DNA from 2 places in the Listeria rocourtiae subsp. hofi genome. Region 1 is predicted to be linked to the other one. Evidence: predicted binding sites of a transcription regulator. Region 1 holds the regulator's gene; the other holds the start of a gene.

The links. Region 1 encodes LexA, which represses DNA repair genes until DNA is damaged. Its sites were predicted from a motif close to CGAACATATGTTCG; they were not measured.
Positions count from the first base shown of each region.
Region 2: dinB (DNA polymerase IV) is a predicted target of LexA. The motif match lies at 13,244-13,257, and genes of this name have one in related genera.

Region 1 is NZ_CAUYTL010000022.1:704-15,838, forward strand. Features, by position in the region: gene R8925_RS10085 (helix-turn-helix domain-containing protein) at 1-70, shown strand, start outside; gene R8925_RS10090 (IS3 family transposase) at 1-939, shown strand, start outside; gene R8925_RS10095 (DUF896 domain-containing protein) at 1,005-1,238, opposite strand; gene mscL (large conductance mechanosensitive channel protein MscL) at 1,260-1,715, opposite strand; gene yneA (cell division suppressor protein YneA) at 1,790-2,119, opposite strand; gene lexA (transcriptional repressor LexA) at 2,280-2,894, shown strand; gene glnA (type I glutamate--ammonia ligase) at 3,038-4,372, opposite strand; gene R8925_RS10120 (MerR family transcriptional regulator) at 4,431-4,799, opposite strand; gene R8925_RS10125 (methionine gamma-lyase family protein) at 4,979-6,271, opposite strand; gene hflX (GTPase HflX) at 6,273-7,487, opposite strand; gene hfq (RNA chaperone Hfq) at 7,629-7,862, opposite strand; gene miaA (tRNA (adenosine(37)-N6)-dimethylallyltransferase MiaA) at 7,995-8,921, opposite strand; gene R8925_RS10145 (hypothetical protein) at 9,023-9,451, opposite strand; gene R8925_RS10150 (glycerol-3-phosphate dehydrogenase/oxidase) at 9,623-11,293, opposite strand; gene R8925_RS10155 (glycerophosphodiester phosphodiesterase) at 11,497-12,225, opposite strand; gene R8925_RS10160 (acyltransferase family protein) at 12,487-14,334, shown strand; gene R8925_RS10165 (hypothetical protein) at 14,387-15,031, opposite strand; gene R8925_RS10170 (hypothetical protein) at 15,056-15,135, opposite strand, start outside.
Region 2 is NZ_CAUYTL010000001.1:145,252-160,386, forward strand. Features, by position in the region: gene fur (ferric iron uptake transcriptional regulator) at 1-210, opposite strand, end outside; gene R8925_RS00740 (FecCD family ABC transporter permease) at 422-1,447, opposite strand; gene R8925_RS00745 (FecCD family ABC transporter permease) at 1,444-2,469, opposite strand; gene R8925_RS00750 (iron-hydroxamate ABC transporter substrate-binding protein) at 2,543-3,475, opposite strand; gene R8925_RS00755 (ABC transporter ATP-binding protein) at 3,678-4,523, shown strand; gene R8925_RS00760 (NAD(P)/FAD-dependent oxidoreductase) at 4,504-5,505, shown strand; gene R8925_RS00765 (homing endonuclease associated repeat-containing protein) at 5,564-6,094, opposite strand; gene R8925_RS00770 (TetR/AcrR family transcriptional regulator) at 6,237-6,842, opposite strand; gene R8925_RS00775 (ABC transporter permease) at 6,842-7,657, opposite strand; gene R8925_RS00780 (ABC transporter ATP-binding protein) at 7,654-8,544, opposite strand; gene R8925_RS00785 (NUDIX hydrolase) at 8,860-9,408, opposite strand; gene R8925_RS00790 (5-bromo-4-chloroindolyl phosphate hydrolysis family protein) at 9,598-10,242, shown strand; gene R8925_RS00795 (toxic anion resistance protein) at 10,239-11,471, shown strand; gene R8925_RS00800 (GNAT family N-acetyltransferase) at 11,535-12,071, opposite strand; gene dinB (DNA polymerase IV) at 12,145-13,215, opposite strand; gene R8925_RS00810 (SDR family NAD(P)-dependent oxidoreductase) at 13,345-14,133, opposite strand; gene rnz (ribonuclease Z) at 14,150-15,064, opposite strand.

The sequences.
Region 1 (15,135 bases):
CTTAGAAATAGAGAACGCCATCGCAAAAAAGTTGCAGGAGATCGAGCAAAGGTACCAAGACTTTCGTTAGTCCGTCAAGAGGATATATACGTTGCCATCACAGCATTAAAAGAGCTATATTCCATCATAAAATTATGTGATGTCGCAAAAATCGCTCGATCATCCTATTATAAATGGTTACGCCGTCAAGCATCTGCAAGTGAACGAGTCAATCAACAGATTGAGGAAAAAATAATCGAAATCGCGGAACAAGTGAATCATATTTATGGCTACCGTCGCATGACCTTAGCGGTGAATCGGGCTTTAAACAGCCAGTATAATTGGAAAAGAATTCGCCGAATCATGCGAATCAATCAACTATACGCTATCATTCGGCGAAAAAAACCAAAGTGGTTTCAATCGACTGCCGAGCATACCGCTAAAAATATGTTACAGCGCAATTTCAAGGCCACACGCCCAAATGAAAAATGGTGTACGGATGTCACGGAACTAAAATATGGAAACGGCACAAAACAATACTTGAGCGCAATCATTGATTTATACGACCGCTCCATTATTTCCTACGTTCTAAGTAACAAAAATGATAATAAGCTAGTTATGGATACCATCAAAAAAGCAATGAAGCAACATCCAAAAGTAAAGCCCATGATTCATAGTGACCGTGGGTTTCAATATACTAGTCGCGCCTATAGGCGCTTGAAAAAGAAATTTCAATTTAGGCTAAGCATGTCACGTGTCGCAAAATGTTTGGATAATCAACCGATAGAAAGTTTCTGGGGAACATTGAAAGCAGAATATTATTATCTTCATTCTTTTGAAACTGAAAAAGAGCTAATCCAAGGGGTTCATAGCTATATCAATTTCTATCAAAATGAGCGCGTGGTCGCTAAATTTAAAGGCCTTACCCCGAGCGAATACCGGAATAAGGCCATCATATAAAAACTATTTCATTTGTTTTTTAACCTGTCTACTTGACAGGGAGCAGTTCATCTCCCCCATTTTCTTCATAGTTTTTTTCTCTCATCACGTATACGTTTTATCTTATCAGGCGTAACGTCATCGCCATTTGGATCAATAAAAGTAGTATGTTCAATCGTACTTCGCACTTGATTACGGAATGATTTAATATATTCTTGACGCAAAACTTCTTGTTCTAATTTCTCATCCACGGTTATTGTGCCTGCTTTTTTCTTATGCGATAATTCATTAATACGGTCTATTTTAGCCTTTTCTAACATTATTCTCCTCCTCAAACGATATTATTCAGATAATCCAGTCTCTCCATTTTGAGATAAGTCCGATGTACATTGTGAACATTTCCTAGCCTTCTCTGGGATAGCTGACAAACAATAAGGGCATTCTTTCGTAGCAGGTTTCTTTGGTTCTAGCGGTATGTACTTAGTCACCATCTTAATAATTAGAAACACCGAGAAAGCAATAATAAAAAAACTAATAATATTATTGATAAATAACCCGTAATTAATCGTTGGGGCTCCTGCTGCTTGAGCGGCTTTTAAAGTATCATAATGCACTCCATTTAAACTGACAAACAAGTTAGCAAAATCAACATTCCCAATTAGCAAGCCTAGTGGAGGCATAATAATATCATTCACAAGCGAGTTAACAACACTTGTAAATGCAGCACCAATGACAATCCCAATTGCCATTCCTAATGCATTACCTTTCGAAATAAATGCTTTAAAATCTTTCAACATCGAAAAACCTCTTTCATTATTAATCAACGCCTATTCTACAATAAAACGAGAGATTTTTAAAGTATTGTGTTCTATTATTCATTCGCTAACTGAATAGAACGATCTATATTCTCAGCACCTTTTTTTATTGGAATCGTAATTGTCTCACCAGCAATCAGCTTCCCATTTATAATTTGATTCTCTTTCTCGACCCACGATACAAAATCCTGCTTACTCATCTTGTAGTCACCGGCATACTCATCTGCAAGACTCCAAATAGAATCCCCACTTGCAACGCTCACCTCATTGTATTCTGAACTCGCTTGATTCACTGTCACGACCATTAACACTAATCCCAAAACAAAACATGTAATAATAAATATAATTGCAATATAATATCGATCCCAAATAGTTTTCAAAGTCATCTTTATCCCTCCCGAAGAATATATGTTCGCTTTTTTATTATTATAGAACACTCGTTCTGATGTGTCAATAAAAAAACGAACAATTGTTTGCATATCTAAAAAATCTTTGATATACTGGGTTTAATAAAGAAGTAATGAAAGAGTGAACGGGGTGAAACAAATGAAACTATCAAAACGACAACAAGATATTTATGACTTCATCAAGTCTGAAGTAAAAGATAAGGGATATCCACCTTCCGTGCGTGAAATCGGTGAAGCAGTTGGTTTAGCCTCTAGCTCTACAGTCCATGGACACCTAGCACGACTCGAAGGAAAAGGACTCATTCGCAGAGACCCTACAAAACCCAGAGCCATCGAAATCCTATCGTTAGAAGACGAGATGGTAGCTCCAAACGTTATCAACATTCCAATTATCGGTAAAGTAACTGCCGGTGTTCCAATTACAGCCGTTGAGAACATCGATGAATATTTTCCTTTACCTGAATATATGGCCAATGGAGAAACAGAGATTTTCATGTTAGAAATTGATGGCGAAAGTATGATTAATGCTGGTATTTTGAACGGCGACAAAGTGATTGTAAGACAACAAAATTCCGCTAATAACGGAGATATCGTTGTAGCGATGACAGATGATAATGAAGCTACTTGTAAAAGATTTTTTAGAGAAGCTAGCCATTTCCGTCTGCAACCAGAAAACGATGCTTTAGAACCTATCCGCCTAAGAAATGTTTCTATTTTAGGCAAAGTTATTGGCTTGTATCGTGATATTCGTTAGCCATAGAAAGTGGCTGAAACAAGGATTTCAAAAATAAAATAAGCAGGAATCTTGTATATGCCATCTTCATAAATGGCTCTATACAAGATTCCTGCTTTTCTATATCTTACAGAATTGTAGTCTCTTTTTTGGAATGGCGATATTTAGTATATTTCCATGTACTGATCTCGTTCCCATTGGTGAACTGCGGTTCTAAACATGTCGCATTCGATTGTTTTCGCTTCTACGAAATGCTCCAAAATATGCTCACCCAGGCCATCGACAATAATATCATCATTTGTCAGTTCTTTCAGTGCAAGCGCTAAGCTTTCCGGAAGATCGTAAATACCATGTGCATGACGCTCCTCTTCATTCATGCCATAAATATTGCGATCCACTGGTTTTGGTGGCGTTAACTCATTCTTGATGCCATCTAGTCCGGCGCGAAGTAGCACAGCCATTGCTAAGTATGGGTTTGCCGCTGGATCAACGCTACGCAGTTCCAACCGCGTACTCAAGCCACGAGAGCTTGGAACTCGAACAAGCGGGCTACGATTTTTACCAGACCAAGCAATGTAGCATGGCGCCTCGTATCCAGGGACTAGGCGCTTATAAGAATTCACAGTCGGATTGGTTACCGCTGTATAGCCTTTTGCGTGTTTTATCATACCAGCTAAGAAGTGATATGCCGTCTGACTCAGTTGCTCCTCGCCATCTGCATCAAAGAACGCATTCCCATCTTTATTAAATAACGACATATTGAAATGCATCCCCGACCCATTCACACCAAATAACGGTTTTGGCATAAACGTTGCGTGCAAGCCATGTTTACGAGCAATTGTTTTTACGACTAATTTGAATGTTTGGATATTATCACACGCTGTGACCGCATCCTCGTATTTGAAATCAATTTCATGCTGACCAGGTGCTACTTCGTGGTGACTAGCTTCAATTTCAAAGCCCATCTCTTCCAACTCCAAAACAATATCGCGACGACAATTTTCACCTAAATCGGTTGGCGCTAAATCAAAGTATCCTGCATTATCGTTTAATTCTAGTGTAGGCTTTCCTTTTTCATCTAGTTTGAAAAGGAAAAATTCGGGTTCTGGTCCTAAGTTAAAATCTGTAAATCCTAAATCATGCATTTCGGCTAATACACGTTTTAAGTTAGCACGAGGATCCCCCGCAAAAATTGTTCCATCCGGATTATAAATATCGCAAATCAATCTAGCAACTTTCCCTTTTTCAGCTGTCCAAGGAAAGACAACCCACGTATCAAGATCCGGAAATAAATACATATCAGACTCTTCAATGCGCACAAAACCTTCAATAGAGGAGCCATCAAACATCATTTTATTATCCAAAGCTTTGGCTAACTGGCTTACCGGAATTTCCACGTTCTTAATGATTCCTAGGATATCCGTGAATTGCAAGCGGATGAATTTCACATTTTGTTCGTCTGCGAAGCGAAAAATATCTTCTTTAGTATACGATGTCATAATTAAATCCTCCCAATAATTGATATTATATAAACTTTTTAAAAGTAAATATCTTGTTTCAAAACCTTGGCAATTGTTGCTTTCCAGAAGCATCTTGTTTCACGAATCTACCAGCTTGCTGCATTTCTTTTCGTAAAATTTTGCGTACGTCTTCATCTGTAAGTGGCGTTTTCTGCTCATCCTGCTGCATTTGGTACATTTTTTTAATTCCCGCAATATTCAGACCGTCGTTCAAATAATCTTTAATCTCAAGCAATACATCGATGTCTTGTAGTGAATACAGCCGATGATTCCCTTGATTCCTCGCAGGATGAATCAAACCTTGGTCCTCATAATAACGAATTTGTCGCGCAGTAAGATCTGTTAGTTTCATGACAGGACCTATCGGGAAAAGAGGCATCGATCTTCTAATTTCTTTTTCACTCACGACAATTTACCCCTTTCAAAACGCTTTATTTTTCATATGTTAGTTGCATTATAATGTATGATATATCTTTTGTCAAATCTATGTCAGATAATCTAACACGTTTTAAAACCTTATGTATCAACCACTTTGAACTAAATTCAAAAAAACAGCAAAAATATTTTCGCTGTTTTTTGAATTTATTAACATCTCGGTGTTATTTCTGATAGCATTAAAAGATTCTGATCTATAAGACGCTTTATCGCTACTAGAACCGCTAGTTTTATATGTTCGTAAGTTAGTCCTCCTTGCACATAAAGCTGGTAAGGCTCCCTAATAGGACCATCCGCCGTCAACTCGAGGCTCGCACCTTGAATAAAAGTTCCAGCTGCCATGATAACGTCATTTTCATATCCTGGCATATACGCCCCCTCTGGAACAACATGCGCATTAATTGGAGAGGCTGCCTGAATGGCCTGAGCAAAAGCAACCATCCTTTCCTTATCATGAAACGAAACGCTTTGAATCAAGTCAGTCCGAGGCGCGTTCCAAGCAGGGTCAGTTTCGATTTGAAAAGCATCCAATATGCCAGCAGTAAAGCGCGCTCCTTTTACCGCCTGGGAAACAACATGCGGTGCTAAGAAAAACCCTTGATACATTTCCAGCAAACTATATAAGGAAGCCCCTGCCTCTGCACCAATACCCGGAGTGGTTAGTCGATAAGCGCATAACTCCACCAATTCAGCCTTTCCAGCGATGTATCCACCCGTTTTGGCCAAGCCACCGCCTGGGTTTTTTATCAACGAACCCGCAATTAAATCCGCACCTACTTCAATTGGCTCTAAAATTTCCACGAACTCTCCATAACAATTATCGACAAAAACAAGAATGTCTGGCTTTATTTCACGAACAAAAACAATCATCTCTTTTATTTCAGCAACCGAAAACGAAGGACGGTCTGCATAACCTCGAGAACGTTGAATCCCAATCATTTTTGTCGCTGGTGTTATTTTAGCACGTATCAACTCAAAATCAACGGAACCATCTGCTTTTAATGATGCCTTGTCATAACCAATCTGAAACTCTTTAAGCGAGCCTTTTCCAGAACCTCGAATACCGACGATTTCTTCCAATGTGTCATATGGCGCTCCAGTAATGTATAAAAGATCATCTCCTGGTCGTAACACACCAAACAAAGCTGTTGAAATGGCATGCGTGCCTGAAATAATTTGAGGGCGAACAAGCGCTGCCTCTGCTTTAAATACGTCCGCATACACTTGCTCTAGCGTGTCGCGACCATCATCATCATACCCATAACCCGTCGATGGGGTAAAATGGAAATCACTCACTCGATTTTTCTGAAAAGCTTGCATAACCTTCCATTGGTTTTCTTCCGCAATATTTTCCGTCTCCTGCTGCAAAGAACGCAACTCGTCCTCCACAACATTAGCTAATTTGCGTAATTCTGCTGGTATTTGCTCAAAAAATGCTGTCATCTTATTTTTCCTTTCGTGCTTGATAGCCTTTTAATTGATAGCTTTCTGCTTCTTCATCAAATATTTCTTCAATGACGACCGTTTCCCGCTTATATTTATGCAACATTCTTCCGTCACTTGCTGGGATACGCGCCACATAAGGTTGCCACAGTTGCTTAATTTCCCACAACATTTTCTCCATCAAAAAGTACTGCGAAGATTCTTCTAACGCACTCACCTCGACATAATTCGGCTGTGTGGGTATAAAATAAGGTAACTGCTGATCTTTTTTATTATATACTGTCAAAACCGGAATATGTTGCATGTTCAATTCCTCTAACAATTCCAAAACCGTTTTTTCATGCTGCACGTAATCAGGATTAGAGCTGTCAACCACATGCAAAAGAACATCCACATTCGCCGTCTCCTCAAGCGTCGAACGAAATGCTGCGACAACCGTTGTAGGTAAGTCTTGTATGAAACCAACTGTATCTGTCAAAAGCGCTGTATATCCTTCTGAAAAAACCAACTTCCTCGTCGTCGGATCAAGCGTCGCAAACAACTGGTTCTCTTCCAGCGCCTTAGCATCACTCAACCGATTAAAAAGCGTCGATTTACCTGCATTCGTATAGCCAATCAAACCGAACCTAAAAATAGCTTGATCATTCCGTCTTGCCGTCATCCGTTCACGATGCTTCACCACTGTATCCAACTGTTTCTTAATATCCACCATCTTCTGCCTGATATGACGCCGATCCATCTCTAGTTTCGTTTCTCCCGGTCCGCGTGTTCCAATCCCACCACCAAGGCGCGACAACGAAACCCCTTGTCCACTTAATCTTGGCAACAAATATTGGTATTGCGCAAACGCCACCTGTAATTTGCCTTCTCGAGTTTTTGCACGCATGGCAAAAATGTCTAAAATTAATTGCGTCCGATCAAGTATCCGCGCATCAACAATCTTAGAAATATTTCGAACCTGCGTCGCACTTAACTCGCTATTAAACAACACTATATCGACTTCCATTTCTGCGACAAAAGCTGCAATCTCTTCTATTTTTCCAGAACCAACAAAAGTAGCTGGATGCACTCGTTCCCGCTTTTGAGTCACTTCTCCGACAACTTCTGCTTGCGCTGTTTTCGCTAAACTACCCAATTCTAACATAGAGTAGTAAAAATGTTCCTCTGTCTGTTTCGGTAATTCACAGCCAACTAAGATCGCTTTTTCTACCATCATCTGCACTCCCATCGTTTACCCAAAGTCAATCGTAGCATAAATAGCGTTACAAAGAAAGTTGCTAAGCCACGCAAAAACCGAATGTTTGCACCGCACATTTGGCACAAAACATTCGGCTTTCGTTTTTAAAATACAAGTTGCCTATTCATCATCCGATTTCAAAGCCACATTCTTTTGTGGAGAAAACGTAGAAATCGCATGTTTAAATACAAGTTGTTGCTTACCATCTACATCTAACAAAACCGTGAAGTTATCGAAACTAATAACCCGACCACGTAGCTGGAACCCATTTGTTAAAAAGACAGTTGCCAAAATTTTCTCTTTCCTCAATTGATTTAAATAATGATCCTGTAACCCTTGCCCACCTTGTTTCATATCGAATCGCTCCTATTCTCTATCTTTTTCAGTTATCTTCATTCTATACGAAATGTACAAAAACTACAAATGACATTCCAAAAAAGAAGAATATTTTTCTCTGCTAACTTCAAATACCCTTTTTATAAGAAGTTAAAACACACGATTCGCCTCTAGAAACTGCTTTATCTCGCACACGATTGTATTCTTTAGCCCCGCGTCGTCCGCGTTAAACCATTGGACATCTAAGCGATTGCGAAACCAGGTCAATTGTCGCTTAGCAAAACGCCTAGAATTGCGCTTAAGTAGTTCTACAGACTCATCTAACGACATATCTCCATCAAAATATGTAAACAGCTCTTTGTAGCCAATCCCTCGAGCTGCTGGTACATCACGCACACCCGAATCATAAAAAGTACGCGCTTCCTCCAACAAGCCTTGTTTCATCATGATGTCTACTCGCAAATTTATTCGTTCGTAAAGTTCCGCACGATCCCTTTCCAAGCCAATTAACAGTGGATTAAATTCACTTGCTTGTTGTTCCTGATTTTGCAACTCCGAAAATTTCTTGCCCGACAAATGGTTTACTTCCAATGCTCGGATAATGCGCCGCGGATTGTTTGCATGTAATTTCATGGCACTCTCGGGATCTACTTTGCGAAGTTTCTCCAACAAGGACTCGCCGGACTCCGCAGCTAAAGAATCTCGATAAGCTTCGTCACTAGCCACTTCTGAAAAAGCGTAATTGTAGAGAGCCGACTGTATATAAAGTCCCGTTCCGCCAACTATAAACGGTATCTTCCCCGCTCTCCAGACTTGGCGTATTAATCGATGTGTTTCCTTTTTAAATTCAGACGCATCATACGGTTCGGCAGGTTCGCGAATATCTATCAAATAATGCGTAATACCAGCCATTTCCTCATTCGTCACTTTTGCCGTGCCAATATCGAGTCCGCGATAAACTTGCATGGAATCTCCGCTGATAATCTCGCCCTCAAATTCTTGCGCCATTTCAATACTGAGCGCTGTTTTCCCCACCGCAGTCGGGCCAACAATAACAATTACGGGAATTTTGTTCAAAAAAACCTCCCCTTCCATATCTCCATTGTACCATCAAACTGTCTCAGTGGTCACTATTAAAAACACCAACTGCATAACCAATTGGTGTTTTTTGCACGCCTTCACCGAATAGCTTCTTTTGATGTGTAACCAGCAAAAAGTTCGCCTAGTGAAGTAGCTTCATATTCTCGAAATTTTAGTAGCATATCAAAAATCTCTTCCTCTGTACAAATGAGCGTTCGCTTCTTGTAATGGATAATTAAGAACTCGTTAATCGCCCTATAAAAACTCATATGATTTGTAAGAGCATCCTTGAAACTCGTTCGCATATCAAACCTGTCCTCCCCCATATTTTTGGCATTAGAAGCGATACTACTCTCGTTCATTAAAGCTTGCCTCAAGAGCGCAATTGTTTCATACCGATGCGCTTCCACGTAATTAGGATCATGTCTCCTTAATTGGTATTCATCCGAATTCACATAATAGGTGCTGATCCAATAATTCACAACTTCTTCCACATGCTCATTTATAAACGTCACAACAGTTGGCATGTAAACATCTCCTTCAATAAGCACCAACTTTTGGTTGCAATGCTATGTATAATAAATTACCTCATCATTTTACTATTTTTTTTTAAATTTGCCTATATAAACAGTTATTTTAGCCTCAAACATAACAAAAAACCTCCTGAAGACTAACTCAAGAGGTTCACCTTAACAGAATTAATGCCAATCTGCTGGTTCACGTGCATCATCAATTTGTGTTTGTAATTCCGTAACCAATTGCTCTTTTGTCTCGTCATCCCACTGGAATAGATAATCCATATCTGCTATGACTTCATCTTTCCACTCTAACAAGTATGGCATATCAAATAATAAATACCCCGTGCGACGTAACAAGAAATCAACTGGATGAATGACCGCTTCATGATAAATAGCATAATGAAGTTGGGCATACAAACTATTCGGTAATGCTAACGTTCCTTTCTCCTTGTGCTCCTGCGCGTAAGTAAACACCAAATCAATATTGGAACCGTAACGTTTTGCTAACTCACGGCCTTCTTCTAATGACCAGCCAAACCGATTATTCCCTTCTTTAGCTTTCTTCTCAATGAAAGCATCAATATTTTCTGAGCCGCCAACATCCCCACCTGAAATTGGTAAATGATGCGTTTGCACGGTTTTGAATTTCTTTCCAGTTTCTTTTGCAAGTGCTTTGGAAACTTCATCTAATAATTTTTCGGCCATTTTGCGATAACCTGTCAATTTCCCACCAGCCATTGTAATCAAGCCACTTTCAGAGAACCACACTTCGTCTTTACGCGAAATTTCAGACGGATCTTTCCCTTCTTCATAAATTAACGGACGCACACCAGCCCAGCTTGACTCGATATCATTTTCACTAATATGAACATCTGGAAACATATAATTAATCGCCTTAATTACATATTTATGATCCTCTTCATTCGCTTTTGGATTGATAACCATTTCATCATACACCGTATCCGTAGTTCCAACATATACCTTTTTTTCACGAGGAATTGCAAAAACCATACGACCATCAGGGGTATCAAAATAAACGGCTTGTTCCATCGGGAATTTCTTTTTATCGATGACAAGATGAATACCTTTCGTTAAGCGTAGATGTTTATTATTCACTGTATAATCCATTTTACGCACCTTATCAACCCAAGGACCTGCTGCATTAATCACTCGACGCCCTTTAATATCAAAGACTTTACCTGTAATACAATCGCGTGCTACAACACCGCTAACCTGCTTTTTCGAATCATATAAAAAATTCTCAGCTTTCGTATAGTTAATCACCTTTGCACCAAGCTCTACCGCTTTTTTCATAACCTCAATCGTTAAGCGTGCGTCATCCGTGCGGTATTCCACATAGTAACCCGATCCTTTCAAACCTTCTTTCCTCACAAAAGGGTTTTTAGCAAGTGTTTCTTTGGCTGATAAAATTTTACGGCGTTCATCTTTTTTCACCCCCGCTAAATAATCATAGAGCCGAATTCCAAATGAAGCGCTCACTTTCCCCATGTTACCACCTTTATGAAAAGGTAGCATCATCCATTCTGGCGTTGTCACATGTGGCCCGTTTTCATACACAATTGCACGTTCTTTTCCTAAGTCAGCTACCTCTTTAATCTCAAATTGTTGCAAATAACGCAAGCCACCATGAACAAGTTTTGTCGACCTACTTGAAGTTCCAGCAGCAAAGTCTTGCATTTCTATGAGCGCTACACTCATGCCACGTGAAACGGCGTCTAACGCAATTCCCGCACCCGTAATTCCGCCCCCTACAATAACTAAATCAAATGTCTCCTCCGCCATCTTCGTTTGAATTGTTTCTCTGTCAAAAGCTGAAAATAATTGTACCATCTTTTTTCCCCCTCTAGGACCTGATTGAAGTCTATACATCACCATCTGTTTTCCACTTTTCAGCGAATTTAAAACGCTACACAAAAAAAGAGAGACTACAAAACAAGCGATTGCGCTCGCTATTTGTAGTCTCTCCGTATCTCAGACAATGATTAATATTAACTTGTCTCCAATTATAGTACAGTCGTTCCTAAAATGTAAAGCTATTTGTTTCGCTTTCTTCTCAATTCTACAGCCTTTTCTGGAAAATCAGTCATGAATCCTCGAACATTTTCATCAAAAAGGGTATCCATCTGACTAATCTTATTCGCAGTCCAACAACGCGTAGCAACATTTTCAAGTACTTCTTGATTACGAATAGAGTACGGTGGATTAATGCTATCTAACTGTAAGCTAGCAAACTGCGCTAATGCTTCTTCTACATCCAGTTTCGTAATTGCAGAAAGCTTAATTGTGGCATCCAGCCCCCGTAAACGCGCTAACGTCTCTAAATTAAACGAACAAAATAAAAAAGTAAGCCTCCCTGCTCTTTTCCGGCAAAGTTCTAGCACTTTCTCCTCAATCCCCGCGTAATCATATGTATCCGTCTTCAACTCAACGTTTAAAATTAGTGGATAACGCCCCAGCACAACCAAAACCTCTTCTAAAGTAGGTATTTTCGTTTTCTTAAACAATGCCCGAAATCGCTTTTTATAACCTTGGTGCGCATCCAATTTTTGTAGCTCTCGTAACGTAAAATCTTTTACTAATCCGGAGCCATTTGTTGTTCGATTTACTGTTTCATCATGAATCACAACTGGAACGCCATCTTTCGTTAGCTGTACATCAAGCTCAATACCGTCTGCACCAGCTCTAACCGCAGCAAGAAAAGCTGGTATCGTATTCTCAGGATGCGTTCCCTTACTACCTCTATGGGCAAATATTTCCGTCAAATTTCTTACCTCATTTCTGTGACATATTGTTCTTTTTATTATACATAAATAAGACCATTGTCTCAAATTTATTAAATTCCTGTTTTTTTGTCGCCTATCGAATTACAGCACCAAGAACATGTGTTATGATAAGTCAAGTAGAGAATGAGTGGACATAAGCAACATCGTTTCAGTAGCAACCTTTTATTCCTACTACTTATTATGAGCAATTAAAATTAGGAAACTTTCTTTCCTTATGTATTTGCGGTTAGGAGAGATTATATGGAGAGATCCGCTCGATATAAAAGAAAATATGTACCTAGTATCGATGGGCTTCGAGCACTGGCAGTTATCGCTGTCATTGCCTATCACCTCAGTTTTGGATGGGCTTCTGGTGGTTTTTTAGGAGTTGACATCTTTTTTGTTTTGTCAGGCTATTTAATCACCAACATTTTACTATCACAATGGGAAAAAAATGAACGTATTGATTTGAAACAATTTTGGATAGGTCGTTTCAGGCGCCTTATCCCGGCTGTATACTTAATGATTATTATTGTCGTTGTATTTGCTGTTATTTTTAATCGACCACTTCTTGCAACATTACGAGGGGATGCTACCGCTTCCTTCCTTTACTTGAGCAACTGGTGGTTCATTTTTCACAACGTATCTTATTTTGATTCATTCGGAACAGCATCTCCCATCAAAAATTTATGGTCTTTAGCTATTGAAGAGCAGTTCTATATTATTTGGCCCGTCTTTTTATATGGTGCTTTAAAGTTCATCAAAAAACCAACGATTATTTTACGTATCATCGTGATTGCAGCTATTCTTTCCGCTATTTTAATGGCAGTTCTATATTCCCCAGATGGTGATCCAAGTCGTGTTTATTACGGAACAGACACACGAGCTTTTGGCTTACTACTTGGTGGAGCACTTGCTTTCGTATGGCCATTTACTCGCTTGTCACCACACATACCAACATCTGCAAAAGTCGCTGTTAACTTCGCAGGAACAGCCAGTGTTGCCATCTTCTTGTTTTGTATCGCAACAGTAAACGAATACGATTCTTTTTTATACCGTGGAGGCATGTTTTTAATCGCCATTAATGCAGTTGTCATGATTGCTACAATTGCTCACCCCGCCTCTTATCTAAGCAAATTATTTAGTTTTAAACCACTGCGATGGGTTGGGACTCGTTCCTACGGTATTTATTTGTGGCACTACCCGATTATTACCCTTACAACACCTATTACGGAAGTCGGGACTCCAAACATAGTACGTGCGGCACTTCAAGTAGTAGCGACATTGGCTATTGCAGAACTATCTTATCGTTTTGTAGAAACACCAATTCGCAAAAAGGGTTTTATCGCGTATATCAAATCCTTCCATTTTAAAGGATTGCTACATTGGCGAGGCTATCCTGTTGGCAAATGGGCGTTCATTAGTAGTCTTGTTCTCATCCTTGGATTCTTCGCACTCGGTATGAGCAATCTGATTACTGTAAAAACGAACGCAGAAGGCACACAAAAAACCCATGTAAAAACAGTTACCGAGGTAAAAACACCACAAAAAGAAACGCCTACACCTCCAGCTACGCCTAAAAAAGAACCAACGCAAACACAAAAAAAGAATGCCGCAAAAGCACCTGTCACACCGGATCAAATCAAGTATGAACAAACATTGGCAATTGGCGACTCGCTTATGATTGACATTCAACCCGTCTTAGAAGAATCGGTTCCAAATATCGCGATTGACGGCTTGGTGGGACGCCAAATGGCTGACGCACTAAACACCGCAACGCAGTATCAGAAATATAACGCCAAAGGAAGCGCAGTAATTTTGGAACTTGGCACAAATGGCCCTTTTGCTCTCAAAAAAATGGAGGAACTCGTGCAAATGTTTGATCAAGCAAGCATCTATCTCGTAAACACCCGCGTACCACGCCAATGGGAGTCCGAAGTCAATGAATCAATCGACAAAATCGATGCCGAATACGATAATGTTACTCGCGTTGACTGGTACAGCCTTGCTATCGATCATCCGGAGTACTTCGGGCGCGATGGCGTTCATCTAACGAAAAAAGGGGTATCTGCCTATGTTGGTTTATTGACGAACAAAATGGTACATTAATAAATCCATCGAATCCTTTATTCACAGCGGATTCGATGGATTTTTTACTTATTTATAGAAAAACGAGGCGCTCTTGCTCATTAAAAAGCGCCTTTATCTCATTAGATTGAAACAACGCATCTTGCTCTTGATAGAATAAATACAACATCAGTACCCTATCGAAAGCAATACTAACAGCGATGCTCTTCGGCCGAATCAATGTTTCACGGTGATTCTTACCTGTTAAATCGATATAAAAACTTCGACCATAATCCAAATCCGTTTCAAGGTTGATTGAATCTGGTTTTTGTTCATTTTCTAGACTATATAAATGCCTCGGTATATGTAATTTTGATAAAATCGCTAAAGCTCGTTCCACAGTTGCGACATCGGGACTAATATCATATTTTGTGTCACGCAAATACTCGTGAATTTTCCGAATGTATTTTTGCCGGTAGTGGCGACGCATTGTCCATAAATAAAATATTCTTGCACCTTCACGCTCATCGGTATAACTCGCTAAATGTTCTCTTTCCACAACGTTTTCGTACTTACTACGCACGTAAAAATAATGCCACTGCTCTCTACCACCCATCAGTTCGCGTTCTAATTGGTAGTAATCCTCATCGCGCTCATGAAACGTCTCAATACTATTATCCTTCACGATAATTCGCTCTCCACGCTGCCTCAACAATCGACAAATACGCTCTAATTCCATATAAAATATTCCTTTCTAGCACTGTTACTCCTCTATTTTTAAATACCCGTAATCAATTAAATTCTTAATTGATGCAATAATCCATAATTCTTTTTCAACATGTA
Region 2 (15,135 bases), on a different contig from region 1:
ACGTAATTCTGTTAAAAGTTCCAAAGTACGATAAACTGTTGCTAATCCAATATCTGGTGAAATATTTTTAACACGTAGATAAACATCTTCCGCACTTAAATGATCTTTTTCATTTTCCAATAAAATTCGAACTGTTGCTTCACGTTGTGGCGTTAGTTTATAACTTGCTTCATGCAATTGTGATTTAATACGTTGAATACGGCCTTCCATTTTATGCCTCCCTCAGAAACAAACAATCATTCTCAATTAGTAGTTTATAATAATTCTAAATAAAAATCAAGCCTGTTTAATCTTCTACTAATATAGCAAAACAATTGGAATAAGTGGTTTTTATATCTATTTAAAGATAGCATAAAAGACTACAAAAGTCTATTCAGATTATCAATTACATGAGAGAGTTATAATCTATTTATAATTATTATCATTTAACTTTAGCAAGTAAATACAAGAAATATGGTGCTCCAATAACCGCTACAACAATACCTGCAAAAATTTCTGAAGGTTGTAATATTATTCGACCAATCGTATCCGCGACAAGGAGCAATAGTGCACCTACGAGCGCTGAAATCGGCAATACCCATTTGTGCCCACTACCAACTAGCCGCCTTGCGATATGCGGCCCGATTAAACCAATAAAAGCGATACCTCCACTGACTGAGACACAAGCAGCAGCTAATGCTACGGCAACGATGATCAGGATAGCTTTCTCTTTTTCCGTTTTAACACCTAGTCCAGTTGCTACTTGATCTCCAAAACCAAGGATATCTAACGTTTTAATTTTAAATATCGCCACCGTTACTAAAATAAGGAGCCATGGAAGTAGCGCAAAAACATATTGCCAATTACTAGCCCAAATATTCCCCGCAAGCCATTCCGCGACGATTTGATAATTCTCTGGATCAAGGCGAATCGTTAATAGCGTCATTAAGGCTGCAACTGCCGCCGATACCGCAACCCCTGTTAAAACGAGACGATTTGGTAATAGTCCTTCTTGTTTACTATAAGAAAGGCCATATACGATAAATGCTGTGAGAATAGCACCTACGAAGCCAACTAAAGGCATAAACATAACAGGAACATCAAGGGTGGATGGAAAATAGGAAATGTAGAGCATAACTGCCAGCCCTGCACCATTATTAATCCCAAGTATACCAGGATCGGCCAAACTATTTTGCGAAACAGCCTGTAATAGCGCACCTGAAACAGCAAGTCCCGCACCTACTAAAACCGCCACAACAATACGCGGTAGGCGAAACTGCGAAATAATCAATGTATCTTGTGGTGAACCTTGCCCAAATAGCGTTTTGATAACATCTACGAATGGGATTTTCGAAAAACCCGCATTGACGCTGTATACGAACATACCTATAAGTAATATAACGAGCGAAATCAAAATCAACCAACGTTTTCGTGTAACTTTTTGTTCCATTGCTGTTCTCATCATCACAGACTCCTCCTTTCCTTACGAGCCACATAAAGGAAGAAAGGAACACCAATAAGGGCGAAAATAACACTAATTGGCGTCTCGTATGGCGGATTAACCATTCGTGCACCGATATCCGCATAAAGCGTTAAAAGTGCACCAATAACCGCTGAACACGGGATAATCCAGCGATAGTCCACACCCACCATATAACGAACAAGGTGCGGTACAATTAGCCCGATGAACCCAACAGGACCAACGACTGAGACTGCCATTCCCGCCAAAATTAACACAATCAACATCGAAAGTAATTTAGTTCTTGTTGTGTTTTGTCCTAAGAAAATCGCGATATCATCACCAAGACTTAAAATTGTAACAGATTTGCTCAATAATATCGCCGCGATTAAAGCACCTAAGAGCCACGGCCACACCACGGCAATTTGCGACCACTTCACACCTGCTACACCACCTGCAAACCAAAAAGCTAAATCTTGGCCCAACTTAAAATAAATCGCAATCCCCTCACTTAGCGCTGTTAATAAAGAGGCCACAGCTGCCCCAGCTAAAACGAGCCGCGTCGGTGATAAACCGCCTTTTACAAGTGCACTAACACCAAAAACAAGGATACAACCTATCGCTGCTCCTAGGAATGAAAAAAAAATCAGGTAATTGTAGCTAAGCCCTGGCAAGAAAGCAAAACATACAGCAATCATAAAAGCTGATCCTGCATTGAGACCCAGTAAACCACTATCCGCGAGTGGGTTTCGCGTCATTCCTTGCATCACAGCCCCAGCAACTGCGAACGCAGCGCCGACCATCATATCTGCCAAAACACGCGGAATACGCAATTCCCAAATAATTTGATGTGTCGTTAAAGCTTTGTTGTAATGAAATAATGCATCCCAAACGGTAGCTAAATCAATGTCTGCCGCACCAACAGCAATGCCAATAAAAGCAGAGATGACAAGAACCGCGACACCCACCGTCAATATCACGGTAGCCATTACTGGGCGTGTTTTTAATTGGGAAAGTTCCTTCGTTTTCATCGTACCCAGATCCCCTCACTATGTATCGAATTCGCGCTAGAAACTTAATAGTTCCGGCGCAAATCCCCATTTCTTATTTGCTATCTAAAATTTTATTTACAATTAAATCCATTTGTCCTTCTACCGCAATCGGATCATAATTATACATCTCATCAAAATCCATCGTGAAAATATGATTCGCTCTATAAGCCGGTAAGTCTTTCCAGATGCTCGAAGCTTCTATACCGTCAAGTGCGCCATTCCTAGTGTCCCCGTGCTTAAAACGCGTCACAAACATATAGTCCGCCGCAAAATCAGGCAGCACTTCTAGCGAAATTTGCTTGTAGCCATCTCCATCAATAACTTCATCTTGAATTTTCTTAGGCGCCTTTAATTGTAATGCGTTATAGAGGACTTGTCCACCCCGACCCCAATTATCCCCAAAAACATAGAAATTTTTATCATCGCCTTCATACAATCCAACTGTTGCATTTGGCGCAATAACACCTTTAATTTTCTCTCTTGCCTGCACCGCTTTCTTATCAAAGTCCGCTAGCCATGACTTCGCTTCATCTGGTTTGCCAACGATTTCTGCAATAGCGGTTAGTTCATCTTGCACGCTCTTGTATGTATTGTAAGGTATTAAAATAGTTGGCGCAATTTTCTTCATTTGGTTGTACTGATCCTCTCCGGACACAATGATTAAATCTGGTTGCAATTCAGCTACTTTTTCGACTGATGCTGGGTCACCAATATCTTCTACGCCTTTTTTATATGCATCCAAATAAGGGTTTTCCAAAACAAAAGATGTCGCACCAATTGGTTGCACACCGAGAGCTACGAGCGATCCCATATATTCCGTTACAACGATTTTCTTCGGATTATTCGGTATCTTTACTGTTTTACCATTCAACATTTTATATGCATGCGTCTCTGATTTCCCCTCCGCGGATTGGTCACTCCCACATGCCACTAAAATAACCGCCATAACAGCAGTTATCACTAAAAATAAAATTTTTTTCAAAATTTACTCCTCCTTTTTAATTGATAATGATTATCAATATCATTAGGAATTATAGCAACTTACTTTTCAAAAAGCAAGAGTCACACAGTCTATGCTACGAAAAATAAGAATAATAAATGGTTAGCTATTGCAACTTTCGCCAAAAAATTCTATACTAGTCTATGAGAATGATTATCAATCGCGAAAATTAAGGAGCGATGCATAGATGAATAATTTAAAAACAGAAGGCTTACAAATTTCGTACGACAAGCGTGTTATTGTGGACGCTTTAAATATTGAAATACCAAAAGGCAAAATTACAGCACTAGTTGGCGCCAATGGTTCGGGTAAATCGACTATTTTAAAAACCATGTCCCGCCTGATGAAGCCATCTAAAGGTAACGTTTTTTTAGATGGAAAAGCAATTCATCGTCAATCCACAAAAGAAATTGCCAAACAGCTAGCTATTCTGCCACAAAACCCCACCGCGCCGGATGGTCTTACTGTAACAGAACTTGTTTCCTACGGTCGTTCTCCCCACCAAAGTGGCTTAAAGTCAATGTCTGCCAAAGACCGCGATATGATTCAATGGGCAATTCGCGTCACTAGCATGACTGATTTTGCAGACCGTTCCATTGATAGTTTATCCGGAGGACAACGACAACGCGCTTGGATTGCGATGGCCTTGGCACAGGAAACTAGTATTTTATTTTTAGATGAACCAACAACATTTTTAGACATGACTCATCAGCTAGAAGTCTTAATGTTGCTAAAACAGCTAAACCTACAAGAAGATCGTACAATCGTTATGGTTGTGCATGATTTAAACCACGCCTCTCGTTTTGCTGATCATATGATTGCTATTCGCTCTGGTCAGGTAATCGCAGAAGGTTCACCAGTAAACGTGATGACTGAACAAACATTAGAAGATGTATTTGGCATCAAAGCAGATATTATGCTCGATCCACGTACCGGCGTCCCACTATGCTTACCATACGAAACGTGCCAAGCCTGTGAAATAAGACAAGTCGCAACTAAGTTAGCAGGTGAAGTTGTTGTCAAACTTGTATGATGTAACAATTATCGGTGCTGGACCAGTTGGCTTATTCACTGCCTTTTACAGCGGTCTTCGCTCTTTAAAAACAAAAGTAATCGATGCCGAGCCAGCTGTCGGTGGCAAAATTCGATACTTCTATCCCGAAAAGATTATCCGCGACATTGGTGGCATACCTGCAATTGAAGGACAACAACTTGTGAAAAACTTACATGAACAAGCCCAAACTTTTCATCCTACTATTATATGCGGAGAACAAATTACAAAACTCATGAAGCAAGCAGATGGAACCTTCTTAATTAAAGCAGAAAACGGAAATCACCACTATAGTAAAACCGTAATCATCGCAGCTGGGAGTGGCACATATGAAGTCAATCCATTAGAAGTATCTGGTAGCGAAAACTATACAACCAGCCTATTCTATGACATTAAAGACGTCGCAAGTTTTCAAGATAAAACTATCGTGGTTTCCGGTGGTGGCAATGCAGCAATTGACTGGGCGCAAGCGCTAGAGCCGATTGCAAAAGAAGTCCACCTCGTTTATCGTGGTGAGAATTTCAAAGGCCATGAAGAACGCGTCAAAGAAATGCATGATTCCACCATCTGCGTTCATGTAAACCATGAAATTACAGCCCTACAAGGCAATTCAACAAATTTAAAAAGCTGCATCATTCACTGTAACAGAAATGGAAACACAACTAAAATCGATACAGATGCTATCGTCGTAAACCACGGTGTAAAAGTCAATCTCGGCTCCATGCTTGATTGGGGCTTTGATACTTCTGAGTACGGTATTCTTGTCAATCATGAGATGGAAACTAGTGTACCTGGTATTTATGCATGTGGTGACATCTGCACTTACCCACGTAAGATGCGTATCATTGCGGCTGGCATACATGAAGGTCCAATCGCCATCAACAGTGCAAAAAATTTCTTAGATCCTGAAGCTGATGATGTCGCTATGGTCAGCACACACCATGAAAGTTTTAGCGAAGTATAAAACAATAAAGCCAGCACCTCATATATTACAAGAGTTGCTGGCTTTATTTTATCTATTTTCAAGAAATTTCCTGTTTCTTTTCTTGACAAGCTGACTTGAAGTTTTTCCAACTACCGAAATAATAACGTACCAATCGATAATCCTCAAACTCGCTCATTGTAGGAAACCTCCGCATAATCCGTTCCATTTCCAAAATATCAAGAATTAGTCGGTCCTTTATTTCTTTGCCTTCCTCTTCACCTGCGAACTTTGTTAAGCCTGCCTGCTCAAGAAAAGCCTCCCAAGAATCATAGTGCTCCATAACAGACATATAAAGCGGGAATTCATGAGGTCCACTAATCGGTGGACGCCCCAACTGCTCCGAGATTCGCTTCACCTCTGCAATCAAATAATCTTCTTTATAAAAGCGTTTCTGCTCATTTTCCAAACCTGCTGCCCTCAGTGCGTCTGGCCATGAACCAAATAATTGTCGTGCCTTTTCAAAATGATTGTACATGCTACGCCTTGGCACACGTCCCTGTTCCTGTGCCAATTGTTGCAATTCTGCAATAATCTGTTCTTTCGTCACAACAGCTCTATCGTCCATCATCTTTCCCCTTCTCCTGTGTAATAACTATATTTTGCATTATAATTATGTTGTATCATAAAAAAGAAATTGAAACAACTGAAAAATTTGCCAATTAACAAAAAACAAACCTATTTCATAAAATTTAGGTTTGTTTTCCCATAATTCACGTTTTTCGCATCATCCCATACTCTACAATCGCCATCATATTCATAAACTTGTCTACTAAAGGTTGCATTTCATCCATTGTTGCTTCGGGATTATCTCTAATAAAATCCGTCGCCATCATAATGGTGTAATCAAACAAGGCACGAACGACATCATGTGCGTCCTCATATGCTACACCTTCTTGTAGCTGCACTTTCTCCAAAACCCGATTAACATAAGTTTCTTGCACTTGGAGCATTTCCGTGTAATACGCATGTAACCGTTTCGCGAGTGATGCCGGAGGATTTGCATAAGATTGCATAATCAACTTGAAAACAGCAGGATATTTTCTGCTAAAATTCAATTTCTGCTTCGTTGACCAAATCGCACCTTGAATAAAATCCTCCGTTGGCATTTCCGCTACCGGTACTTCCTGCATTGCTAAATCCACCGAATATTCTACTGCTGTTGTATATAATTTTTCCTTCGAGTCAAAATAGTGAAAAATAAGCCCTTTCGAAACACCAGCAACCTCAGAAATCCGGTTTGTACTAGCTGCCTTATACCCATGATCTGCAAATTCGCCTACTGCCACTTTTAAAATTTTGTTCTTTTTATCTTCCATCAAACCCTCAAATCCTTTTTCCGGTAAAGCACAAATGTCAGCATAACCAACACTATCATCGAAATCACAGTGATCCAAACATTGACGCCCTCCATTGAAGCTTTAATCATATCGGACGGAATAGCAAAGTTGATTGGAGAAAAATATTTAAAGAAATCTACGTTATCATTTATACCAGCAAGAATCCCTAGAATATACGTTAAGAAAACCAATCCTAACGCTACAGGGGTCGCCTGTTTGGACGAATGTACAATCGCTGAAAAACAAAAACCAGCACTCATAAATAGCAGAGCCACCAGTAGCTCATTTGAGAATACCCGGACGAGTGACTGTACTAAATCACCCACATTGGCTCCATCTTGTTTCAAGAAAACAACTAGGACAGTTGAAACGATAAACGTAATCGCCCAAAACGCAATGAATGAAATCGCATTACCAGCCATTTTCCATGCCACTAACTCTGAACGCGTAATCGGCTGCGCATACAAGAACTCAATTGTCCCATCCGTCTCCTCTTTCACCAACGCCTGAGCCCCAATCATTGCTGCATACACACATGCTGCAATAAAAATATACTGAAACACGTACGCAAAATAAGCATCAATTTTCGTCAAATCCGCCATCGAACTGATGTGCAAAACGTTCATCATTTCTTTCGGTAAAGCGTTCATTTTTGTGTTCACTAAATCTTGCATTCCACTCGATTGCATACTAGGGAAAAACGCCATGAACATTCCGAGAACTAACGCCACAACACCCGACCAAACGAGCAAACTTTTAAAATGTGTTTTCCATTCAATCTTTAAAATGTTCATTTTGTCTTTCCTCCTTCATAAAGCGTCATAAATTTATCTTCCAATTCTTGATTCGTAATTGACAAATCTTTAATCCCCTCTGCCGCAAGAATTGGCAACACCGACTGCACATTTCCATCGAAGGTCAATCTAGCGCTCTTTTCTGTTGTCTCAATAACTTTAGCACCTGCATTAACAAGCTCGGTTACTGGCAACATATCACCTTTTAGCACAATCACTTTTCCAGACATTTCTTGATCTGCAATGTTTTCAAGCGCTACAATCTCGCCCTCACGTATAAAAGCTGCTCGTGTACTATATTCCTGAATTTCGCGCAAATTATGACTGGATAAAAAGATTGTCATCCCATCTTCCTGATTTTGATGCGTCATTTCTTTGAACAAATGATGTTGCATCAAAGGGTCCAAACCACTCGTTGGTTCATCTAAAATAAGCAACTTCGGTTTCGTAATAAGACCTGCCACTATTGCTACTTTTTTCTTATTACCAAGTGACATATCACCAAATCGCTTATGAGGATCAATGTCAAACATTTCGTAATAACGCTTCATTTGAATTTGAGCCTGTTCAACATGATGAAATTTCGCAGCAAAACCAATAATATCGTTTGCCGTCATTTGTGGATAATAGCGCACCTCACTTGGTACGTAACCAACCATCCGCTTAATCTCAGCCGAACTTTTTACAATATCTTTACCAAAAATCGTTGCCTGCCCCTTGGAAGCATAAATAAAATTCAGTAACAGTTTGATGGTCGTTGATTTACCAGCCCCATTTGGCCCAATAAATCCAAATAACTCCCCCTCTTCCACTGACAAATTCACACTCTCAATCGCTCGTTTTTTATGATAGAATTTCGTCAAATCATTCGTCTCTATCGCTTTCATTTTCTATCCCTCCAATTCACAATTGACCATCTAGTCAATGTCATTGTACACCTACTTGACCACCTAGTCAACAAAAAGCAATGCAACATAGGCATGCCTAAGACTGAACTCATTTTCACATAAAAAAAGCAAGGTATCACAAATCCTTTTTTCCTAGTAGGACGTGAATCTTGCTTGATACAACTCGAGCGAAGGCGCTTGTATTTAGATGATCTCCTATCTGAAAGACTGCCTACTCGTAGTGTTTATAGGCATATTGGGGTTGTAACTCATTTTATTCGAACAGTCTCTGGTGGATTATGACCAGAATCCTTCTTATTTCATTGCTTCAAGTAGTTGCCAATATTGCACAGCATACACCGTTTTTGCATCACAAATAACTTTTTCTTCTATTAACTGTAAAGCTTCGTCTAGACTCACCTCAATAATGTTTACAAATTCATCTTCATCTGCCTGCAGTGGATTAACTTGTTTCTCCAAATCGCCTGCCAGATAAATATGTAGCAATTCATCCGCAAAACCCGGTGATGTATAAAAAGATACAAGGTGTTTTAAACAATTTGTTTTGTAGCCTGTTTCCTCCTCCAACTCACGTCCGGCCGTCCATTCTGGCGCCTCGTCTAGTTCAATTTTCCCAGCCGGAATTTCCACAATTGCTTTTTCTAATGGTTTACGATATTGCTCCACCATCACCATTTTATTCGCCGGTGTAATCGCAACTACTGCAACGGCACCTGGGTGTTTCACAATTTCGCGTTTACTCATTGCCCCATTTGGCAAAATAACATCATCCACCACTACTTTAATAATTTTCCCATCAAAAATTATCTCACTTTTTACCGTTTTTTCCTCTAACGAATCCATTGTGAACACTCCATTTCTAAGACTTTTCTATCATTATACCATAATCAAGTCTGAGTGGAATTTACATCGCACGACTGATAACATCTTTTCTGCCAATATGGTATGATATACTCAAATCAGTTAGCCTTTTCAAATGATTTTCTAACAACCAATACTTAAAAAATAAGGAAGCCTAAGGAGAAGATAGATATGGTAGTTTTTAAAAAATTTATGGCCTTTACCGGCTCAATCGTATTAACCCTCATTTTGTTCGGCATTCTGGCGAACATCTTTGTAAACAACTGGTTACTTATTAGTGTAGTAACACTTGCCGTCGCGGCCTTCTTGTTCTTCTTTTCTGCAAAAGCAGGAGACAAGGCACATGCGATACAAACTGGGCTGACAAAAAAAGAATACAAATACATCCGCACAAACTTAGAAGAATCCCGGGCTAAAATACTACGCCTACAAAAAATTACAGCCGCCCATCGTACATTATTTACATTCCAAGAACGCGACAAAACACTCCTACTTACAAAACGTATCTACGGTATCGTGAAAGAAGAGCCGAAACGATTTTATGACGCTGAGGATTTCTTCTTCTCACACTTGGATTCTTTAGTAGAGCTAACAGAAAAATACGCTTTCCTAAACAGCCAGCCTGTAAAAGATAAGAAGATTTACCAAACGCTTTCTGATACACGTGCGCTTTTGAACGATTTAGGTCGCGTTATCGAGAAGGATCTCTTCGCACTGCTTAATAAGGATGTATCAAGCCTTGATTTCGAACTAGAAGTAGCAAAAAATTCAATCTCCAAACAGAAAAAGAAATTTGAAAGGAGTACACCCAAATGACCGAGAACCAAAAACCAAACGAACCTGAATTAGAAGTAAAGGAAACACCAACATATGAACAGCCAAAAGCCGAGGTTATAGATGCCAATTTCAACAAAACATTAGATGACTTGCTCGCTGATCCATTCGGCACAAACAGCACACAAACAGTGCAAGAAATCGTCAACAACGAATCTGACAAGGCGCCACGGTTAGTGGACATGCTACCAGAGTCGAATCGTCGTCAAGCCGTCGAACTTGCAAAACAAATAGAGCCAGGAAACCAAGCTGCAATTCTTGGATATGGTGCGCCAGCACAAGCAAAGCTGCATGATTTCTCTCACTCGATGCTCAATCAAGTTCAAAAACAAGACGTCGGACCGATTGGCGAAATCATTAGCGACTTGATGTTCCGCCTGCAAGAAGCAGATCCAGATGAGCTCGCAGCACGCAACAAGAACGTTTTCACAAAAATGTTCTCACGTGTGAAGCAATCTATCAACGAAATCACATCAAAGTATCAAAAAATGGGCACACAAATTGATCGAATTGCCCTGAAATTAGAACATGCAAAAAAACGTTTAATGGAAGATAACTCTTTCTTAGAGCAACTTTATGACAAGAATAAAGACTATTTCCAAGCACTAAACATCTATATCGCAGCTGGTGAACTAAAACAAGAAGAAATAAACACGAAATTACTTCCAGAGTTGCGTAAAAAAGCAGAACAATCTGGTGACCAGATGGATTTCCAAGATGTAAATGATTTAACCCAATTTGCAGATCGCCTTGAAAAACGTGTCCATGATCTTAAACTTAGCCGTCAAATTACCATTCAGCAAGCACCCCAAATTCGTCTTATCCAAAACACAAATCAAGTACTCGCTGAAAAGATTCAGTCATCCATCATGACTGCTATCCCATTATGGAAAAACCAAGTGGCTATTGCACTTACCCTTCTACGTCAGCAACAAGCAGCCGAAGCGCAGCGACAAGTTTCTGAAACAACAAACGAACTTTTAAAACGTAACGCTGATATGCTAAAAACCAACGCTATCGAAACAGCTCGCGAAAACGAAAGAGGCATTGTCGATATCGAAACGTTGAAAGAAACACAATCAAGCCTCATCGAAACATTACAAGAAACATTAAAAATTCAACAAGAAGGGCGTGCTAAACGCGCTGTAGCAGAAAAAGAGCTTGTATCCATGGAACAAGAATTAAAAAATCGTCTGCTAGAAATGAAATAACTTTACGAAAGAAAGTGCGGTATCTACTGAATTAAATCAGCGGGATATCGCACTTTTTTATATCTATTTTCCACCACAAATTTCTTTAAACTCAGTTGCCAGCATACTAAAAACAACTAAATCATGATAAGCATCATGGAAAAATTCATGGTCTCGTAACACGCCATCTCTATGAAAACCTAATGAATCCATCATGTTTAGTGACCTCTGGTTAAACGCATAGACCTCACAATAAACTTTATGTAAGTGCAACTCATTAAATGCTACACCTAGTAGCTCTATAATTGCTTCTTTCCCGTAGCCTTTTCCCCAGCTGGATTGCTCACCAATGACAATCCCAAAGGCCGCATTTCCATTTTCTCGATCGATTAAACCTAGCTCTGCTCGACCAATGACACGCTCATCTAAAATAATACTGTATAGTAGCAGTGATTGGTTCACCTTCAAAAAATATTTCTCATACATCGTTTGAAAGACTTCCAAAGACCGTGGTTTCGTTATACCGCTAGTCATAGCAATATCCTTATCAAGCTCCCACGCATGCATTCCTTGCACATCCGCACGTCTAATTGGTCTAATTCTCCTTAACTCCCTTTTCATCAACTGACAACTCCCAATAATTAGTATCGAGACAAGTATAACAGTGATACAGCAAACTAAACAAGCGAATTCCCTAAAATCCCTCTAACTTCAAATTTTCGAAGTGCAACGGCTTTAGGTTCGTTACGGTCAGACCAACTAATCGAACGCTTTCCTCTCCATTGTAGACATCGCGCAATAAACTAACGCCTGCATCATAAATAACATGTGCATCCCGTGTATATTCCAGTAATGATATTCTTCTAGTGATGGTACTAAAATCACTATATCGCAACTTCAATACCACTGTTCTACCATGTTTGCCAATCTGTTCGAGGGAACTTTCTATCTTCTGTGAAAAAAGAAACAACATATCTTGCATCTCTCGCTCATCGAAAATATTGTTTGCAAATGTTGTCTCTTTACCAACAGACTTGCGCTCGCGATGAGGATTTACCTTAGAGTCTGACAAACCTCTCACTGCGCGGTACAAACGATACCCTTGCTTGTTCAACTCTCGAATGAGATCCCATTCATTCCATGCTTTCAAATCTGCACCTGAATGAATACCTAATCTGTGCAGCTTCTCTGCGGTCACCTTGCCTACCCCATGAAATTTCGTAACCGGTAGCCCTTCTAAGAAAATTTCTGCATCTTCTGGTAGCACGACAGTCATGCCAGCTGGCTTTTTGAAATCAGAAGCTATTTTAGCGATAAATTTATTGTAAGAAACCCCAGCAGAAGCAGTCAAGCCTAATTCATGATAAATCGCATGCTGAATTTCTAAAGCTATTTTCATTGCGGATTTAATACCTTTCTTATTCTCTGTCACGTCTAAATAAGCCTCATCCAAGGACATTGGCTCTACTAAATCTGTATAGCGATAAAATATTTCACGAATTTGACGCGATACTTCTCGGTAATGCTCCATGTCCCCGTGTATGAAAATACCGTGTGGACATAGCTTGTATGCTTGTTTTGTAGGCATCGCTGAATGAACGCCGAATTTTCTTGCTTCATATGAGCACGTAGAGACAACCCCTCGTTTGTTCGGATCTCCACCAATAATAAGCGCCTTGCCACGATATTCTGGATGATCTCGCTCCTCCACCGAAGCATAAAACGCATCCATGTCAATATGAATAATTTTACGGGTCTTATCCACTGTATTCATCGCCTTTCAACACAATTAACGAACGTTTGTTCCACCCCTTGATTATATACGCTTATTTAGCACATTGCAAGCTAAAAACATAAAAAAAGAGCCACTGCATGAGTAACTCCTTTGCTTCTTTCATTTCTTCTCAAATGCACCTTTTCCGAAAAATTCAATTACGCGCGGCATAACTTGGTACATCCGCGAAATAACGTTCATTAGGAAGGGGAGATTTATTTCACGCTTTGGTTTGCCCATAATTCCCACAATTTTCGCCGCTACTTTTTCAGGTTTCAAAACGAGAAAACCGACATTATCAAGATAGTCCCCTGATTTATCTGCAATGTCGAAAAAGCTAGTTGCAATAGGGCCTGGATTGACTGTAGTCACATGAATACCTACTGGATTCACTTCCATTCGCAAAGCATTGGAATATCCTAGAACAGCAAATTTAGTCGCTGAATATGCAGATGATTTTGGGGTCGCAATTTTTCCAGCTTGGGAAGCAATATTGATAATATGACCAGATTTACGTTCTAGCATGCTTGGTAAAACAAGTTGTGTCAAGCGCATTAAACCGAGCACATTTGTGTCAAACATCCGCTCTACTGTATCAAAATCTGTGGTTACAGCTTCTTCAAAAATCCCAAAACCAGCACAGTTCACTAAAACATCAATTTTCGTATCACCAATTTTTTGAACCACATCTTGAACCTCTATAAAATTGGTCATATCCATCTTATAGTAAGCGCTAACGACCCCATAATCGGCTTGAATTCGTGTTGATAACTCCGCTAATTTGTCTGTACGACGCGCTGTCAAAATTGTGTGCGCTCCTTGTGCAGCAACTTGGCGTGCCATCTCTGCGCCAAGACCATTCGATGCCCCAGTAATCATCACCGTTTTTCCTTTTAAAAAATCATTCATCCTTTTTTAAACCCCTTTATAGTTCAAATATGGCCAAATCTGTTGCTATTTCTGTATTAGGAAAAATTTCACGACACTCTGATACAAGTTCACTGTTATCCTCGCGACTATATCTCGAACTAATATGCGTAATAATCAACCGTTTTGCTTCTGCTTTTTTAGCCAGAGTTGCTGCCTCTACTGTTGTGGAGTGCATATATTCACCTGCCATGTCGCCCATTTCCAAGCCAAAGGTCGCTTCATGAACGATAACATCCGCTTGCTTGGCAATTACGAACTCACTCTCCGTTGCTCTTGTATCACCAAAAATAGCAATAATCCGCCCTTTTTTTGCCGGTCCGATAAACTGGCTACCATCCACAACGTTACCATTCTCCAACGTTATCGTCTTGCCTTCCTTCAATTCTTTAAAAATCGGCCCAGGCTTCACACCTAGCGCAGAAAGTCCAGCAGCATCAAGCGACCCCGTTTTGTCCGCCTCCTCAATCCGGTAGCCGTAACTTAAAATACCATGATCGAGCTCTCGACAAATAACCTTAAAATCTGCATCTTCAAACACAATCTCACCATCAATTTCCACGATTTCAAGCGGATATTTCAAATGTGTACCGCTCACAGCTAAGCTCGTCCGAATATAATTCGCAATCCCCAAAGGTCCATAAACCGTAAGCACTGTATCCCCACCTTGAAAAGAACGGCTACTAAGAAGTCCCGGCAAGCCAAAAATATGATCCCCATGTAGATGTGTAATAAATATTTTTTCTAATTTACTCAATTTAATCGAACTTCGCAAAATTTGATGTTGTGTCGCTTCCCCACAATCAAACAGCCAAATACTATTTCGTTCATTTAGCATCGTGAGCGCAATTGCCGTTACATTACGGCCTTTGGAAGGTACACCTGCTCCTGTTCCAAGAAAAATCAGTTCCATTTTGACCCACAATCCTTTCACTCATTCGCTACTAATCATACCATATTTATCTCTTTCATTGCACGCCTACC